DNA from 4 places in the Trichocoleus sp. FACHB-591 genome. Region 1 is predicted to be linked to each of the others. Evidence: predicted binding sites of a transcription regulator. Region 1 holds the regulator's gene; each other region holds the start of a gene.
What was found. The regulator NtcA, encoded in region 1, controls nitrogen genes in cyanobacteria. The targets are predictions, from matches to a motif close to TTTGTANNNNNNNNTACAAA.
Positions count from the first base shown of each region.

Region 2: the regulator NtcA is predicted to act here: its motif matches at 2,813-2,832, upstream of H6F90_RS04625 (ammonium transporter).
Region 3: the regulator NtcA is predicted to act here: its motif matches at 2,347-2,366, upstream of crtR (beta-carotene hydroxylase).
Region 4: the regulator NtcA is predicted to act here: its motif matches at 2,059-2,078, upstream of H6F90_RS23225 (ChaB family protein).

Region 1 is NZ_JACJPA010000110.1:94,429-98,652, forward strand. Features, by position in the region: gene H6F90_RS23855 (pre-16S rRNA-processing nuclease YqgF) at 1-323, opposite strand, end outside; gene H6F90_RS23860 (DUF3084 domain-containing protein) at 405-2,024, opposite strand; gene ntcA (global nitrogen regulator NtcA) at 2,287-2,958, opposite strand; gene fabI (enoyl-ACP reductase FabI) at 3,342-4,118, shown strand.
Region 2 is NZ_JACJPA010000029.1:136,506-140,729, reverse strand. Features, by position in the region: gene H6F90_RS04630 (ammonium transporter) at 1-729, opposite strand, end outside; gene H6F90_RS04625 (ammonium transporter) at 1,042-2,598, opposite strand; gene H6F90_RS04620 (MarR family winged helix-turn-helix transcriptional regulator) at 3,139-3,606, shown strand; gene H6F90_RS04615 (MFS transporter) at 3,868-4,224, shown strand, end outside.
Region 3 is NZ_JACJPA010000078.1:138,374-142,597, forward strand. Features, by position in the region: gene sppA (signal peptide peptidase SppA) at 1-673, shown strand, start outside; gene aroH (chorismate mutase) at 832-1,263, shown strand; gene crtR (beta-carotene hydroxylase) at 1,346-2,317, opposite strand; gene H6F90_RS14135 (COP23 domain-containing protein) at 2,719-3,585, shown strand; gene pyk (pyruvate kinase) at 3,978-4,224, shown strand, end outside.
Region 4 is NZ_JACJPA010000109.1:78,719-82,942, reverse strand. Features, by position in the region: gene H6F90_RS23235 (phospholipase D-like domain-containing protein) at 1-1,224, opposite strand, end outside; gene H6F90_RS23230 (hypothetical protein) at 1,300-1,509, opposite strand; gene H6F90_RS23225 (ChaB family protein) at 1,679-1,948, opposite strand; gene H6F90_RS23220 (cysteine desulfurase family protein) at 2,209-3,378, shown strand; gene H6F90_RS23215 (DUF1995 family protein) at 3,432-4,145, shown strand.

The DNA.
Region 1 (4,224 bases):
GGGTACATCTTCCAGTAGCGATCGCGAGCTTCTAAGCTGCTGTAACGCTCGTCTACCAAGACGACCCGGAGCGGATCGGGTAAATCATCACTTAGCTTTTGTTTCCAAGTTTTCGCAGTCGTTTGATCCCCCATCACTACGATCGAGATGGGTAGCTGTTTTTGGAGCTGTTGAATCGTAGCTACCACTTCATCCGCTGCAATAACTTGGTGGTAATGTAGCGTCCGGTCTACTCCCATCGCAGCTAAACCACATTTGTGGCGACCAGGATCGAAGCCTAAGATGATCGGCTGATCAGGATTGGGGGGAGGATTTAAGACCATGAAATTCTAATCATTTGCCAGCAGAGCGAGGAAACAGTTCAACTTGTCAGCGTTACTCTGCTTTATTGTAACGAGCTGCCGTTACAAATCGTCAGGACTGACGAAGGGACTGGGAGAGGAATCTGACGGCTTGGAATTGGGGGCCTTTCCAGGGTAAGGGTCTGAATGTTGAAACTCAAAATTAGCGTCCTCTTGAGTCACGCTGTTGTTTGGATTGTTTGGATTAGGAGTGGCATTGTTGGGTTGAGGAGATGGACTGCTGTTGGGTATAGGACGATTGGGTTGAGGAATGTCCCGACTAGTGCTCAGCACCACTTGGCCATTCTGAATCGCTAACAACTCCACCTTCAGCGGACCTGCTGTGTAGATCACACCCGTGGTTACAACCTTTAAATCCAGCGGCTGGCGATACTGCTTCAACTGCTCGGCAAAGCTCAAAATTGCCGTGACGCTAGGACCATTCGCAGCGATCTGCACTCCTTCCGTGAGTACTCCCGCGCCTCTGGCTCGAAACTCCGTGGCGGCTAGCAACAGTTCGATCCGCTTTTGAATGTCGGCTTCAGTTAGGGTAGATGGATCAACTGAAGCGGCAGCAATGACATCACCAGACAGAAATGCCACTTGGTTGAGCGTAGCGCTCGCCACCACCTGAACGCTCTTTTCTCCTAGCACATAGTTACCCGCTGAGAGAATTCTAATGACGTAATCGCGACCATCTTCAATTTGGTCAACCAGTTGTTCTACTTCCGGTCTGGTGATTTGAATAATCTGCTCGCTGACTTGACCAGTACCAGGACGGGTCAACTTGATAGCGTTACGATTTGCTTCTCGCAGTAACTGGTCTATTGCTTGCTGAGCGCCTGTGGGAGAAACGATCCGCACGATGCCTGCTGACAACACTTGTCCTCGGAAGAGAGCGACGTTGCCTTGGCGTAAGGTTTCATACTGCGCTTGATAGTACTGGTAGTACCGCTGCAAGGTTTGGACAGCTTTCTCTAGATTGGCCTGTTGAACCTCTAAATCTTTAGTTTCTTTAATCAAGTTTTGGCGCTCGCTATCCAGTCGGTCGATCTCGGAGCGGAGTCCCGTTGCTTGCTGAGAAACAGTGCTTAGTTGCGTTTGAGTTCGGTTTAGTTCTGCTTCGGTGCGGTCTTTGGCATCTTCAATCCGATCCTTTTCTGCTTCCGCGCGGCTCAGTTGGCTCTGAGTTTGATCGAGCTGAGCTTCGGTTCGGGCTCTTTCAGCCTCGACTCGGCCTAGCTGGGTTTGGGTACGATTTAGCTGTGCTTCTGTCGTCGCTTGCTTGGCGATCGCGGCCTTAAGAAACAAATTAATTCGATCCAGCCGTTGTTGGGCCGAAACTTGCTCGGCGCGAGCTTGGGTCAGCTCTTGCTCAACTTGATTTTTTTGGACCCGCGTCTTTGCTAAATCTTCTCGCGCCCTAGAGAGGTTTTTCTGAATTTTGCCCAATTCAAAAACGCCAGTCCGGAGTTGATCGCTCACAGCAAACAAAATGGCGAGTGTAGAAGCAGAAATGATGCCACCCGTGACAATCGTCACTAAGACCGCGGTTTTGCGGGGACGCAAGTTAAACAAGCTGAGGCGAGCCTTGCCTACGCGCGTGCCGATGCGATCGCCCACCGTTGCGATCACACCCCCCAACACCAAGATTGCCACAATTAAGATGTACCCGCTGGTCATCTACCCTCAGGAAGCCATTTGGCTCACACCCAACTCAGATACAGCCTATCTCATGCCCTGGAAGTTTTGTGTGCCATCACACCTGTAGGACGACAACAAGTAGACCCAGCTCGCAAAAGTGGCTGCCTTGCCTCAGCGTCAGGAGAGCATCACGGCTCTCTTTGTTTCCTCGCAGGAGTGCCATGAAGCACCTTCCTAGACCAGAGAGCTGTATTCAAGTCGCTGTAAGCGCTTGTTATTACTAGAGGTTAACCATAGCAGATCAACTGAACTGTTGACTGAGGGCGACGGGATTATGAACCGTAATTTTTTTCTTATGGATGGAAATCATCTTCTCCTGCCGCAGATCCCCGAGTAGGCGCGTGACTGTGACCCGTGTGGAACCAATCGCCTCTGCGATCGCCTGATGCGACAATTTCAAGTCAATTGTGATCCCGTCAGGGCCAGGAACGCCAAAGTCACGACAGAGGATGAGCAAGAAGCTGACCAAGCGTGATCCCATATCCCGGTGGGCCAAGGTTTCGATCATCATCTCAGTCTGCAAGATGCGCGAAGACAACCCTTGCAACATCAGCATCGACAGCTCTGGGTTATCCTTGAGGGCTTTTTCCACTTGCTCAATGGGCACCGAGAGCAATTCCGCCGGAGTGAAAGCAACTGCGTGATAAAAGCGATCAGAACGATTGCCTGTAATCAGCGAGAGAACCCCAAAGACACTATTTTCTCGCAGCAAGGCTACGGTGATTTCTTCGCCCGCTTCATAAACGCGAGACAGTTTGACCGCACCTCGGACCAAAAAGTAGACACGCTCCGCTGGATCACCGGGGAAGAAAATCGTCTTGCCTCGATCAAACGTTTCAATCACGGGAGGAAATGCTCCGCCTCCCAATTGACGAAACACAGATGCTAACGGCCTATCCTGCGTCATTACCATATCCTTTTACCTTTTCGATGCCCTTCTCCAACCTTCATGGGCCGCTCGTCTGGAGATGAACCTTACGAAGGTGAGCCAACTGTAAGCAATTGATGACTTTAGAACACTTAAACTTACTCTAGAGTCATTTTTTGTTCTATTTGATACACAATCGGCCAGCGATCGCCAATGGCTGAAGAATTTGGCTGCTGTTTCGAGGACTACAAACGAACGGATCTTAGCTGTAAGCGGTCTATTTAGACCCTATCTTACTCCCCCTAAAGACAGATATCTTGTGATAGGACTCAAGGCAGCGTATCACCCTACAAGCGACAGTCGATGTCAATATCTTTAAGCCCCCATCTTTGAGTATTCTCGTAATTGCCCTTAACGAAGAGATTGCCATGCTGGATCTGACCGGAAAAAATGCCTTAGTCACAGGCATTGCTAACAATCGCTCGATTGCTTGGGGAATTGCCCAACAACTCCATAAAGCGGGTGCCAACCTAGGGATTACCTATCTGCCCGATGAGCGGGGCAAGATGGAAAAAAAAGTAGCAGAACTGGTTGAACCGCTACAACCCAGCTTGTTTGTGCCCTGCAATGTGCAAGATGATGCTCAGATTCAGTCCACCTTTGAGACTGTGAAGGAGAAGTGGGGCAAGCTAGATATCTTGGTTCACTGTCTGGCCTTTGCCAACAAAGATGACTTATCTGGCCACTTTAGCAACACTTCGCGGCCAGGATTTACCACAGCCTTAGACATCAGCACTTATTCGTTGATTCAGCTCAGCGGTGCCGCTAAACCCCTGATGACAGAAGGCGGCAGCATTGTCACATTGACCTACTTGGGCGGGGTGCGCGTGGTGCCCAACTATAACGTTATGGGCATTGCCAAAGCGGGCTTAGAAATGAGCGTCAAATACTTGGCGGCAGAACTCGGACCCCACAATATTCGAGTCAACGGCATTTCTGCTGGCCCGATTAGAACTCTCGCTTCCTCTGCGGTTGGGGGAATTCTGGACATGATTCATCATGTGGAGGAAGTGGCACCCCTGCGTCGCACTGTGACTCAACTAGAAGTTGGCAATACAGCGGCGTTCCTATGCAGTGATTTGTCCAGCGGTATGACAGGGCAAATCCTCTATGTTGATTCTGGCTATGAGATCATGGGGATGTAGTGGTTGCCCTTGAGTGACTACAACCGTTTGGCCTGCCTGCGCAGGCTCAAAGTTTCTTACTTCCTGTTTCTACTTCTCAGTTTTTACTTCCCAGTATTGAGTAGGG
Region 2 (4,224 bases), on a different contig from region 1:
AGCGGGTTGAACCGGGTAAGTTTTCCGAGGACCGAGCACCCAAACCGCGACAAGCGCAGAGACACCAGAGCTGATGTGGACGACCGTGCCACCAGCAAAGTCAAGTGCTCCCATCGCACCAATCCAACCCTTACCCCAGACCCAATGAGCGAGGGGTGAGTAGATCAGGGTAGACCACAGCGTCACGAACCAGAAGTAAGCCTTGAAGCTCATCCGCTCCACGATCGCACCAGAAATTAGAGCGGGCGTGATGATGGCAAACATCATCTGATAGGCCATGAAGAGTTGGTGCGGAATGGTGGTGGCATAACCCACAGGGTCGGGGTCTGTGCCCACGCCATTCAAAAATAGCCAATTCAGGCTACCAATGATGGGATTTGCTGTAAATGCAGGCTCAGCTCCAGGGGTGATGGAGGTAGGAGCAAAGGCAAGGCTGTAGCCCCAAAGAACCCAGGTGACGCCGACAACGCCCATGAGGATCAAGCTCATCATCATGGTATTGAGCACGTTGCGCGATCGCACCAATCCTCCGTAGAAGAAGGCTAAGCCTGGAGTCATCAATAATACTAATGCTGACGAAACGAGCACGAAGGCTGTGTCGCCTGTATCAATAGGATTTGCGTCCGCTTCCTGGGCTAGAGCCGTTCCCATTAAGGGACCACTCAGAAGCCACAGAGCGATCGCTCCGATCATCAAACCTTTCTTCAACACTTGTGTTAGCCCTTCCACGTCAAGAGAAATGAATTTGATTGCACCAATTTTTGATGAGTCAGTTCTGTATCAAGGTATACAAAAATCTTCTGTGGCAAATAATTAGTGAAGATTCAGTAGCAATTTATATCGTGGTGACAATTTACTCCTGACAGCCAAAAGTTGTCTACCTCTGTTTCTTGAAGATCGCGATCGCGGTATTTTTCATCAAGAGAACTCCATAGAAAAGAGCTGCTAAGGCTCACCTTTAGCAGCTCTAAGCTCTTGACAGAAGGTATAACTAAGCTGATTTAGCAACCAATAAGTTAGCTAAATTTAGAAAGCTCAATCTCAGCGAATGGTGCTACCAGTCATGCCGCCCGCATCTTTGAGGAATCCACTGTACGCTTCCATACCGTGCTCACCAATATCCAGACCCTTGAGTTCTTCTTCTGGCGAGACGCGAATGCCTAAGGTTGCCTTAAGCGCGAACCAGAAGATAGCGGAGAGAATTCCGATAGTTAGGGCAATAGCAGCTGTGCCTAAGAGTTGCAGGCCTAGTTGATTCAGCCCGCCGCCCAGTAAGAAACCTGTGCTAGGACCAGCAGTGTAGAGGATATCTTGACCCACCTTGACATTGGGACCAACGGCAAACAGACCCACGGCGATCGTGCCCCAAACACCGTTGACTAAGTGAACCGAGATTGCGCCTACAGGGTCATCAATTTTTAGACGGTCGATCCAGAGAACGGCAAATACAACCATCACTCCACCGATCGTGCCGATGATGGCAGAAGCCCAAACTGGAATAAAGGCGCAAGAAGCTGTGACTGCCACTAATCCTGCCAGGATGCCGTTGATCACCATTGAGAGATCAGGCTTGCCTAAGACGAACCAGGCGGTGATGGTCGCAGCCAAACCACCAAAAGCAGCCGCAAGATTGGTGGTCATGGCAATGTGGCCAATTTGCCAGGTGATGCTCATGGTGGAGCCTGGGTTAAAGCCAAACCAACCTAGCCAGAGAATTAAACAACCCAGAGTGGCGATCGCAATGTTATGTCCTGGCATGGCATTGGAGCTGCCGTCTTCGTTGTACTTGCCAATGCGGGGTCCCAAGATCGCCGCACCCAGCAGGGCAGCCCAACCACCCACAGCATGAACCACCGTTGAGCCTGCAAAGTCCCAGAAACCCAGGTCTGCAAGCCAGCCACCGCCCCAAATCCAGTGTCCTGTCAGTGGGTAAGCAACCCCGACTAGCAACAAGCTGAAGATTAGAAAGTCAACAAACTTGATTCGTTCTGCCACCGCACCGGAAACGATAGTGGCAGCAGTACCCGCAAAGGCAAGTTGGAAGAAGAACTTTGCCAACAGCGGGACACCTGCCCAGTTCAGCGAACCATAGGCTCCTTGGTAGGCATCCAGGGTGGCTGGGCTGTTGTCAACACCAGAGAGGAAAAAGACGCCATCGGTACCAATAAACTCGCTACCACCACCAAACATCAAGCCGAAGCCCGCGACCCAAAAAGCAATGGTAGACATAGCGAAAACGATTAAGTTTTTAGCCAAAACGTTAACCGCATTTTTCTGGCGACAGAAGCCAGTTTCTAGCATGCAGAAGCCAGCATTCATAAAGAACACCAGCATTGCGGCTACCATCACCCACATGGTGTCTAAGCCCACTTTTAAGTCAGACGTGGCCTTCGCTACATCTGTCAAGTTAGGAGCGGTTTGAGCGACACCCGCGTAGCCCCAAGCCAGCACAATGACGAGGGCTAAAGGAATGCAGGCTTGCCAGCTCGGCGAGAGCATTTTGGCGTACCAGTTAGGAGAAAACCACTTGGTCGCTTTCGGTAAGGACAGCTGTCTATGTCTGCCCCGCGACTTCTTGGTGAGCATTAGTTTTGACATTGCCAGTGAATGATTCCTTTGTGAACTAAGGCAGTGAACTCGCACCGGAAAGTACAGCCTGACTGTGAGCAAAGCCACCCTCAACTTTGCTACGAGCAGACTGCGAGAAAGAATCGACAATTGCGCCGCTCCAAGAGCCGGACGCCTAACTAGAAAGACTTAAAGATCTTGGTTAGGAAGTAAAAATGATTGCACCAATTTCAGGGCAGTTCGTTCTGTATCCGATGTAACAATTTCGTATTTGGTTCACCTTTTGGGGTGGTTAATTTTGCAGTTAAGCTCTCTAGAGGCGATCGCACTGATTCAGACTGCTTGTTTCACCTAAGCCAAAACTATAAATCCTAGGATTCGCTGAGACAGTTGACAAAATACTAGATTATCAATACATTTGTACTAAGTGTTACCTCATCACTCCTTTAGGAGCTGGCCCCCAACGACCTCTGGGGGCTGTTTTTTAGAGATATGTGCTGCTAAATACTCAAAATAGAACTCCCTCCATTAAAATAATAAGCGTGCTAAGTAATGCCACTTGGAGCTGCAATGACCTCTTCCCCTGCCAAGCAAAAGTTACCTAAGGAATGGCAGGAAGTATTGGCTCCCCACGGCCTGGGCTATCGCATCAAATTACTCTCTCAACTCTTGAGCCGCAAGTTTCAAGAACGCCTAGAACCTCTGGGGTTGACTCCCTTTCACTGGGTGGTGCTGTGTTGTCTTTGGGAAGAAGATGGCTTGGCAACTTCCAGCATCAGCGAGAAATTGCAACAAGTGGGTGGAACTTTAACTGGCGTTCTAGACCGCATGGAAGAGCGAGGGCTAATCCGGCGAGAACGAGACTCTCAGGATCGGCGAATCTGGCGAATTTGGTTGACAGATGCAGGCAAACAGTTACATGAAGTATTGCCTCCGATCGCAGTGGAAATCCGGGACAGTGCCTTGGTTGGAATTTCGTCATCAGAGCGCCAGCAGTTCTCAGACTTACTGGACCAGATGATTGCCAATATTTCCTAGGTAAAGAATATTTTTTAGATAAAAACAATACGCTGAGTACCAGGACCTCTACCAAATGGGTCCAACAGATTCTGGTCAAAGTTAGATTCAATCCACGCAGCATTTCAGGATATGAGTCTTGTTTGTGATTGGAAGTCTGTTGAAGCGACGGTTGATTTCCACTTGAGTTTGCTGTGAACTGGGCTGTAGGTAGAGTTCTGGCGAACAACCAGTTAGTAGCTTGAGTAAAGCAGTCAGCGTTAGAGACTAGGACAATCAAGCATGAGGCTGGACACCAGAAGACTCAACTCGATCTTTCGAGCTTTAGAGTCAAGAAACTACCGTCTATTTTTTGCAGGTCAGGGTTTGTCTTTAATTGGCACCTGGATGACCCAGACCGCGACAATTTGGCTGGTGTATGACCTGACTAATTCTGCTTTGCTATTGGGGGTCGTGGGTTTTGCTCAACAAATTCCTAACTTTTTGTTGACTCCCTTTGCTGGTGTATTTGTCGATCGCTGGAATCGGCATCGCACGCTGTTGATTACTCAAGTTTTGGCAATGATCCAGTCGCTGGCGTTAGCAACTCTAGCCCTGACTGGCACCGTTCAGATTTGGCAGATTATTGCCTTGAGTGTA
Region 3 (4,224 bases), on a different contig from region 1:
TAGCCCTGGTGGCACTGTCGGAGACTCCCAAGAAATCTACAGCGCCCTCAAACGCCTGAGCGAAAAAATCAAAATTGTTGCCAGCTTCGGCAATATTTCTGCATCAGGTGGCGTTTACATCGGCATGGGCGCAAATTACATTGTCGCCAATCCGGGTACCATCACTGGCAGCATTGGGGTAATTCTGCGGGGCAATAACTTAGAACGTCTTCTAGAAAAAGTAGGCGTTTCCTTCAAAGTAATTAAATCTGGTCCCTACAAAGATATTTTGGCTTTTGACCGAGAGCTGACAGAGCCGGAAGCCCATATTTTGCAATCGTTGATTGACACAAGCTACCTACAGTTTGTGCAGACTGTTGCTGATGCCCGCAAATTAGCGGTGGATACAGTTAAAAGCTTTGCAGATGGGAGAGTTTTCACAGGTGAGCAAGCCCAAGAACTAGGGCTTGTAGATCGCTTAGGCACCGAAGAAGATGCTCGTCGCTGGGCGGCAGAACTTGCAGGTCTCGATCCAGAAAAAACCCGCTGTTATAACTTGGAAGAACGCAAACCCTTCTGGAGTCGTGTTGTTCCTAGTACTAGTCAAACTCGCTCAGGAGTCAGGACTGGTCTCGATTGGATGGAGTTTGAATTGTCTACCAGTGGTCTACCTCTGTGGCTTTACCGACCTTAGCGAACCACTTGCCCACAATTGACAATTTAAAGCCTTGAAAATCCTAGATTTTGTTAACATTGGCTCGCATTGTCAAGATTTTCAGTTATCGTTGCGATCGCTCAGGTTAGATAATCTGAGCCATAAAAATTCAACTTGATGAACCTTAGTTTAATCACATGACGGAGGATGATGGCGTGGAATGGAGAGTTCGGGCAATTCGTGGTGCAACAACTGCCTCAGAAAATACGGCTGAGGCAATTCGAGAAGCAGTCGCTGAGCTGTTAGATGAGCTAGAAGCTCATAATCAACTCGATCCAGAAGAAATTATCAGTGCGACGTTCTCAGTTACCCGCGACTTGGACGCCATCTTTCCGGCTTCAGTAGCGCGTGATCGTCCCCGTTGGCAGAACGTTCCTTTGCTAGATGTGCAACAAATGCACGTTGAAGGCAGTTTAGAGCGTTGCATTCGCTTCCTGATTCATTTCAACACTCCGAATCCACACGTCGAAATCTATCACCCCTATCTGCGTCAAGCCAAGAGCTTAAGACCCGATTGGATCTTGGCTCAAACAGGCTTGGCAGCGCCCGTCGTTAAGTCTCATCGTTAACTAAGTTCAATCACTAAAAAAGGGAGCAGAGTTAAGTCTTGCTCCCTTTTTTAGTGGTTTAAGCCGGGTTTAACTGGACTGGTTAACTGTGAACTTCCAAGCCCTGAGCTACCTCTAAGCTACTGTTGGCTGGGCTAGCTTGGCTTATAGGAGTGTTTACCTCTGAAGACTCCAGCGATCGCGGGCGATGAAAACGAATGCCTAGGAAGACATCGTACACAAAGTGCCAAAAGTCTTTAGTCTCTGATAAACCCAGCGATTGGTGGCAACCCTTAGCGTCTAACAAAGGCTGAGTGGCATAGTAAGCAGGCTGATAGTTGTACCAGGGAATAGAAGGCCACAGATGATGGATCAGATGGTAGTTCTGACCCATAATCAGCAGGTTCAGAATCCGGTTGGGGTAGACTCTAGCGTTCTTCCAGCGATCGCGCTCCTGAAAAGGTCGGTGGGGCAAATAGTCAAAGAATAAGCCCAGAGCTAAGCCTACAACTGCCAGAGGCACAAACCAAAAATTGAAAATGTAGCCCAGAAAGTCGTGCTGGCAGGCTGTGTAAATTAGAGCACCGACGGCTAGGCGAGCGAGAAACCACTCCAATAACTCGGACTTCCGCCATAGCCGACGGCGGAAAAAGAAAATTTCGTGGTACATGAAACGAGCCGCAATAAACCAGAGCGGCCCCCCGGTCGAAACAAAGTGATCGGGGTCGTTGTCTGGATCATTCACATTGGCATGGTGCTGCATGTGCACGCGCGTGAAGACTGGGAAAGAAAAACCCAGCATTAAGGCACTGCCATGTCCCATGACGGCATTGATGATGCGATTGCGATGTGCCACATTGTGGGATGCATCATGAATCACAGTTCCCACCATATGTAGAGCAATGACAGTCATGCTAAAGCAGCACCAGTCAAGCCATTCCCAACACCAGTAACCCAGTATCGACAGGATTTCTATGGCTACCGCTGCCAGGAACATTAGCAGCGTCGGGTTAAATTGACCCGGAGGACCCATTAACTCCTTCGGCACTGTCAGGGGCTTTACTGCCTCCGACATCGTTATCAATACTCCTTGTTGGTCATCCTCGCGTAGTATACGATACGAATGCCTAATAATAAAGTTTTGTGAAACTAGCTCATCTAATCAGAGCTGCGCTAACAGTAGCGTCAAATTAAATAATTTGAGCCAATTTTAGAGTAACAAGAGCAATTTAACCTCAGAAGTTCACGGACGTTGCCTGACAACCTCAGCTTTAAACACTTCAGCAGAAACCCAACTTCAATGAAGCCTCGGTGAAATCACCCTCCTAGGTCGGCGGATCTTCCGATGTAAATGCTAGGTCTGAATGTTATCAGGGTTGTAGGAGTGCTCTGTCGCATCAGGTGCATCAGGACTTTGTTACATCAGGGGTGGTGTTGCGGTGATTAGTTGTCATTCACTCTGAAGAGGCTTTGATTATGGTGTTATTGCAATCTCAAGGTAATTCTCAAGGTCGTTTCAAGCTAACGTTTCTTACTTTTAAGGCTACAAGTTTGGCTACAGGAGCTGTGGTGTTCTTAGGTGGTGGGTTGTTCGCAGGGATGACTGGTAGTGCGATCGCTGCCACACCTACCAGTTCCGGATCAGCATCAAAGGATATTCAAGTACAAACAGAGCCTGAAAATTCGGAGTCCACACCTACGACAAACCCAAGTAGCGGCTCTACTCAAACTAGCGTGGCAAATAGACCCCGCTTTACTTGTGAAATGCTCAACGGCCAGTACACGGTGGTTTATCACCCAGAGAGCCGTCCTAGCGAATCTTATCCCTGGGCGACACCCAGCCAACTAGGCGGTGGTTGGACTCCTCAAGCTCGTTGTCAAGAAATCAGCCGTCGCTTAGAGCTCTACCGTCCTGATGGCCTACAGGAAATGCGAACAGCGGTGGAAAATAACTACAACACAGTTTGTGTTACCACCGAGAAAAATTCAACTTGTCGCATCGTTCTGACAGTCCCGCCAAATCAAGACCCGCTGACGACTCGCGATCGCGTCTTCCAAAACTTGACGATTGCTGACAGCGGCCAACAAACTCAAGCAGCTAATACGTTTGTAGGTAGTAGTCGTGTAGGCAATAGTTCTATAAGCGGCAGTAGCCGAGGGGGTGACAAGCTGGACGAATTGGCGAACTTAGGTGTCTCGCTTCTAGGCAGGCGGCAGGAGCGCTCTAGCAACATCAACTTGCGGCCCTTCCTTGATCCCGCTGATGGTGGAACAGGCAGCAAGCTAGGTCAAGGTATGTCTACTCGCAACAATCCTCGCCTCAATCCAGCCAATTTTCGTTAGGTAAAAATTAAAACAGGGTGGGTTTTGCAAATTAGTATTTTTAGCGCACCGAACAGCTAACCTACTAAACCCGATGGAACGCACCATAAAGACTGAAGGCACCTAAAGATTCTGTCGCTTGCCCTTGCAGGTTTTGCAAAAGGGACTAGCCAAACGTGGTAGTATCCCTGTTGCCGCCTTGCCAAGAGGCAACAGCATTTTTCTCAACCGTTAACTCTTTGCTATCAACGCATGCGACTATTGATAGTTTAGAGTTATTTTCTTGTTGCACCTCACTTCGGGATTTCATTCCATGCCTAGGCTGGAAAGTGCAGCAAGTCACCGCTAAGCCAGTATCCTGAGGACATCAGCGGTAGGGTCTCCTTCAGTCTATTTTTACCTTCTTGGAATCCATGCAACTGCGTAACTCTCCGCGTCGGACAAAAATCGTCGCAACGATTGGCCCCGCCACTAGTAGCCCAGAAGTTCTACGCGCCCTGATTGAAGCGGGTGCAACCACTCTGCGTCTTAACTTTTCTCATGGGACGCATGAAGATCATCAACGCAGCATTCGGCTGATTCGGCAGATTTCTTTTGAGCTGAATCAACCTGTCGGAATTTTGCAAGATCTCCAAGGACCCAAAATTCGTTTAGGCCGCT
Region 4 (4,224 bases), on a different contig from region 1:
AGTGGCTTGATCAACAACGCCAAACTTGTTGTGCAATAAATCTCCAGGTGGCAGGCGTGGTGCCCCCACTGTACTAATAGGGTTTTGCCAGGGATGGTTGTTGGGTTCGGTTCGGCACTTGTCTTTGAGTTCAACGCCCAGCATGTCTAAGGCTTCGCTATAGGAACGGTAGGCAAAACTAGGATCGATGACAGCCTGTACCTGTACACCTCGTTCATGATTAGTTTCTAAGACATTCGCTAAACGCTGCTCGGAAAACACAAACAAAGCCAGATTCACCGATCGCTGAGCTGCACCCAAGGTTTTGCCAATTAGCCCGCTCCCACTTTGACTCCAGGGACGGGAGGGACTGGTAGGCGAGAACTGCACTGTAACTGATGTGCTGCCAAGCACAACTGTTTGGGGAGAACGATAGGGCTTTTGTAGGCCAAACTTGCTATCGGGCTTACCTCCAGGGCCATCTCCCCACATAGTGTTGAATTCTTGGGTGAATAAGCTAGCTAATTCGGCGCTGGGAATCCGCAACATGTTGTTGGCGTTGCCTTGACTGGCAGGGCGAGAGAAATCGCCATGAATATCACTAGTTGTGAAATTGGCCGAAGTGATGATTAGGCGTTGTCCATCCACTACGACAAATTTATGGTGCATCAAGTCACTGCCAGCAGAGCCGTTGGCGGTGTCATCAATCCAAGGCACCTGCGCTTGCCGCAACATGACTAAAGTGTCGCCTTGGTTGATTTCCTCTGGGGTAAGTTTGCCGTCCTGGTCTTGGTCTGCGAGCTTTTGGTATTCCTCATAGCGGCTGCGCTCTCGTTCGGGCAGCTTCTCTAGTTCAGCTTCGGTGATCGCGCTCCAAGGTTGGCTATAGGTGTTTTCTAGAATCACCCTTACCTTTACGCCTGCTTTTTGGCGATCGATCAAGGCTTGGGCAATCTTGGGTAACCGCAGCTCTTGAACGGCAACATCTACGGTAGATTGCGCTGAGGCGATCGCGTCAATAATTTGCTGCTCTAGGTTATCGCCAGGGCGAGTTTGCTGGCGGTAAGGCTCGGTGTATTTGGCAGCAGGTTCGTGATTGAAGTAAGCCTGAACTAACGGATCTTGGGGCAGGGGTGCAGGTGCAGATTGCTGTGGCTGAGACTGCACTTGTTGGCAAGCAGTTAGGCTTAAAATTAGCAGTAGACTGAGGTAAAAACGCGATCGCAAGGAAACCGGAAAAAGCAAAATAGCGCTCCTGACGGCAATGAGGGATGCATGTCTAGAGGTTGCCCTAGCCCATAGCATCATTACCATTAGCCGCTAATGAGGTTTCTTCGCAGCTTCCTGTAACGTCCTAATGGCGTCTTCCAGCTCACTAGCGACTCGTTCGTGATTGCCTGCGTTCAGCCAGCGCACTGCTTCATAAAGCTGAAAAATGGCTTTAACGGTAGAGTCTTGCCTCCGCTCCATGTCTTCCAGTTTCAGGAGCAAATTCTGTACACGGATTTCTAGGATCGCGTTGGTTTCCATTATCTCGGCTCCACCTGCAACTTGAGTGGTAATGTCTCGAAATCAATCGTCTTAGTCTCAGACAAGAATCAAAAATAACCCCTAGCACGTTCTGTGAGGGGTTAAAGGTAATCTCGGATGCTGAAATGAATTTAGCTGTGCGTCTTGTAGTCACTCCAGAGCCACACTTTTAGTTGCCGCTGACGACCGTTGACTTGTATCGGTGGTCGTCTTCTGGCTTGCGCTGCCACTTACCGTCGCTGCCTTGAATGTAATCATGCTTGACTGTGGTCCAAGCGACGTTCATCGCTCCCTCTTGAGACAGACCATCAGACTGAGCACTTCGCATTGCAGCTTGGAAGATCTTTTGGGCTGATTCGGGGAGTTGCTGAGCTTCTTGAGGTAGGTTTTGCTCTTGCTGTTGTTCTGGTGCCATTTGCTTAATAAGCTCCGTTTTCATACTGAGACTTGCGATCATCCTATGCAGCAATAGTTGGAAGTTCCTCAGCCTAAAAGCGAATTAGATACGCTGGTTCGTTCTACCCCAAGGGGCAGCTAACTTTAATTCTTTCTGTCGTTAGGGATACAATTAATTGCTTCAAAGGGCTCCCAATCCTAAACCAAAGGCGGGACATCTTGACTGAATCGGTACGCTTGGGATTGAAAGGTATGCTGGAAGAAAGCAATGCCTTGATTTAAAGCTTTAGAACGCGACTACTCATGCAAATCTATCTGGATTACAGTGCGACAACTCCCCCTCGTGCCGAAGCGATCGCTGCCATGCAGCAGGCTTTGACGGCGCAGTGGGGCAATCCTTCCAGCTTGCATGAGTGGGGCAGTCGGGCCGCAACGTTGGTAGAACGGGCTCGCATTCAGGTGGCTAGCTTGCTCAATGCTCCCTCTGAGGCGATCGTGTTTACGTCGGGCGGCACCGAATCTGATAATTTGGCGATTCTGGGAGTGGCGCGGCAGTATACCACGCCCCAACATGTGATTATTTCTAGCGTGGAGCACTCGGCGATCGCCGAGCCTGTGCGTTTGCTGGAGCAGTGGGGATGGGAAGTAACTCGCTTACCTGTGGATGCTCAGGGGCGGGTGAATCCTCAGGATTTACGCCATGCCTTGCAAAGTAATACGGTTTTAGTTTCAGTGATCCACGGGCAGAGCGAAATTGGTACCTTGCAGCCCATCCAGGTGCTCAGTGAAATTGCTCATAATCATGGTGCATTGTTTCATACTGATGCCGTGCAGGTCGCAGGCCGTTTGCAGCTAGATGTGCAGCAGCTTCCGGTAGATTTGCTCTCGTTGTCCAGCCACAAGCTGTATGGACCGCAAGGATCTGGGGCTTTGTATGTGCGACCTGGGGTGGAGTTGGTGCCCCTGATCGGTGGTGGTGGGCAAGAGTTTAAGCTGCGTTCTGGGACTCAGGCCGTACCTGCGATCGCAGGGTTTGGCATAGCGGCAGAACTGGCGATCGCGGAACTAGCCACCGAAACGCCCCGCTTAATTCGGCTGCGCGATCGCTTGTTTGATCAATTACTAGCGATTCCAGGCGTAACTGTCACGGGCGATCGCTGGAATCGCTTACCGCACCATGTCAGCGTTTGTCTTCAGGCTACCGATAGCGAAACCCTAAATGGCAAAACCTTGGTGCGCCAAATGAATCTGGCGGGGATTGCGATTAGTGCAGGTTCTGCCTGTCATAGTGGCAAAACAACTCCCAGTCCGATTTTGCTGGCAATGGGATATAGCGATCGCTTGGCGAAAGGCGGCATCCGGTTCACGTTAGGCCGAGATACTACAGTCGCAGATATTGATTGGACAGCCACCGTGTTCCAGCAGGTTCTAGAGCGACTCATGCCCGTACAATTAGTAGGGAGCCGCTCCTAGCAGGCTAGTGATCTTCCTCGGCACCCATAAGCCCTCAAGAACCTGACTGAACAATGGCTGAACTTCCCAAAAACCTTGAAGACGCGATCGAGCAAGCCAAAACTGCAACCCAGGCAGCGCTAGACGCTGGTGTTTGCCGGATACAGGTAGAACTCAATTTCCCTGAACTCAAACCTATGCCGATCGCCGAGCAGTTTTTGAGTATTTTTGAAGATTTGGGAGCCAACTTCAAAGTTTTTTTCCCCGATGCTGGTGCGGCGGCTCTGGCACGGCGGGACTGGGGGGAGAAGCCTTTTGAGATTCGAGGGATTGGTGAACTGAAGGGCAAGATGCTACCAGAAGACCAAGCCTTTCTCATGGTCGCCCCAACTTCTGTAGAAGTGGCTGAGGTGCAAAAAATGGCTGATGAAGCCAGAGAACGCCCCTTTGTTCTCTTAAATCCGGTTCTGGAAGACATTGCCACCGTTGGCTTAGGCTATGCGGGGCGGCAGCTACGCACTCGGTTCCTTAGCACTTTCGAGGTTTGTTATTATCTCCGCCCTTTGGAAAATGGAGCCTTGCTGCGTTGCTATCCCGGCCCTTGGCAGGTTTGGCTAGAATTAGAGGACGACTACAAACTAATTGCCGAAGTTGACACCAAGCCCGCTGGCGACGAAATCGACCGAATTTTAGCCCAATCTACTGGAAATCCTGAAGATCCTACCCCAGCTCCTAAAACAGGCTTTATGACAGAACTTCAGCGTTTTCTCAGAGCCTTAACCCAGTAACGCTGGCTTTAGGAGAGGTACCATTGGATACAATTACGGTGCGATCGCCAAGGTGAGTCAGGGCATACTATAAGAAGAG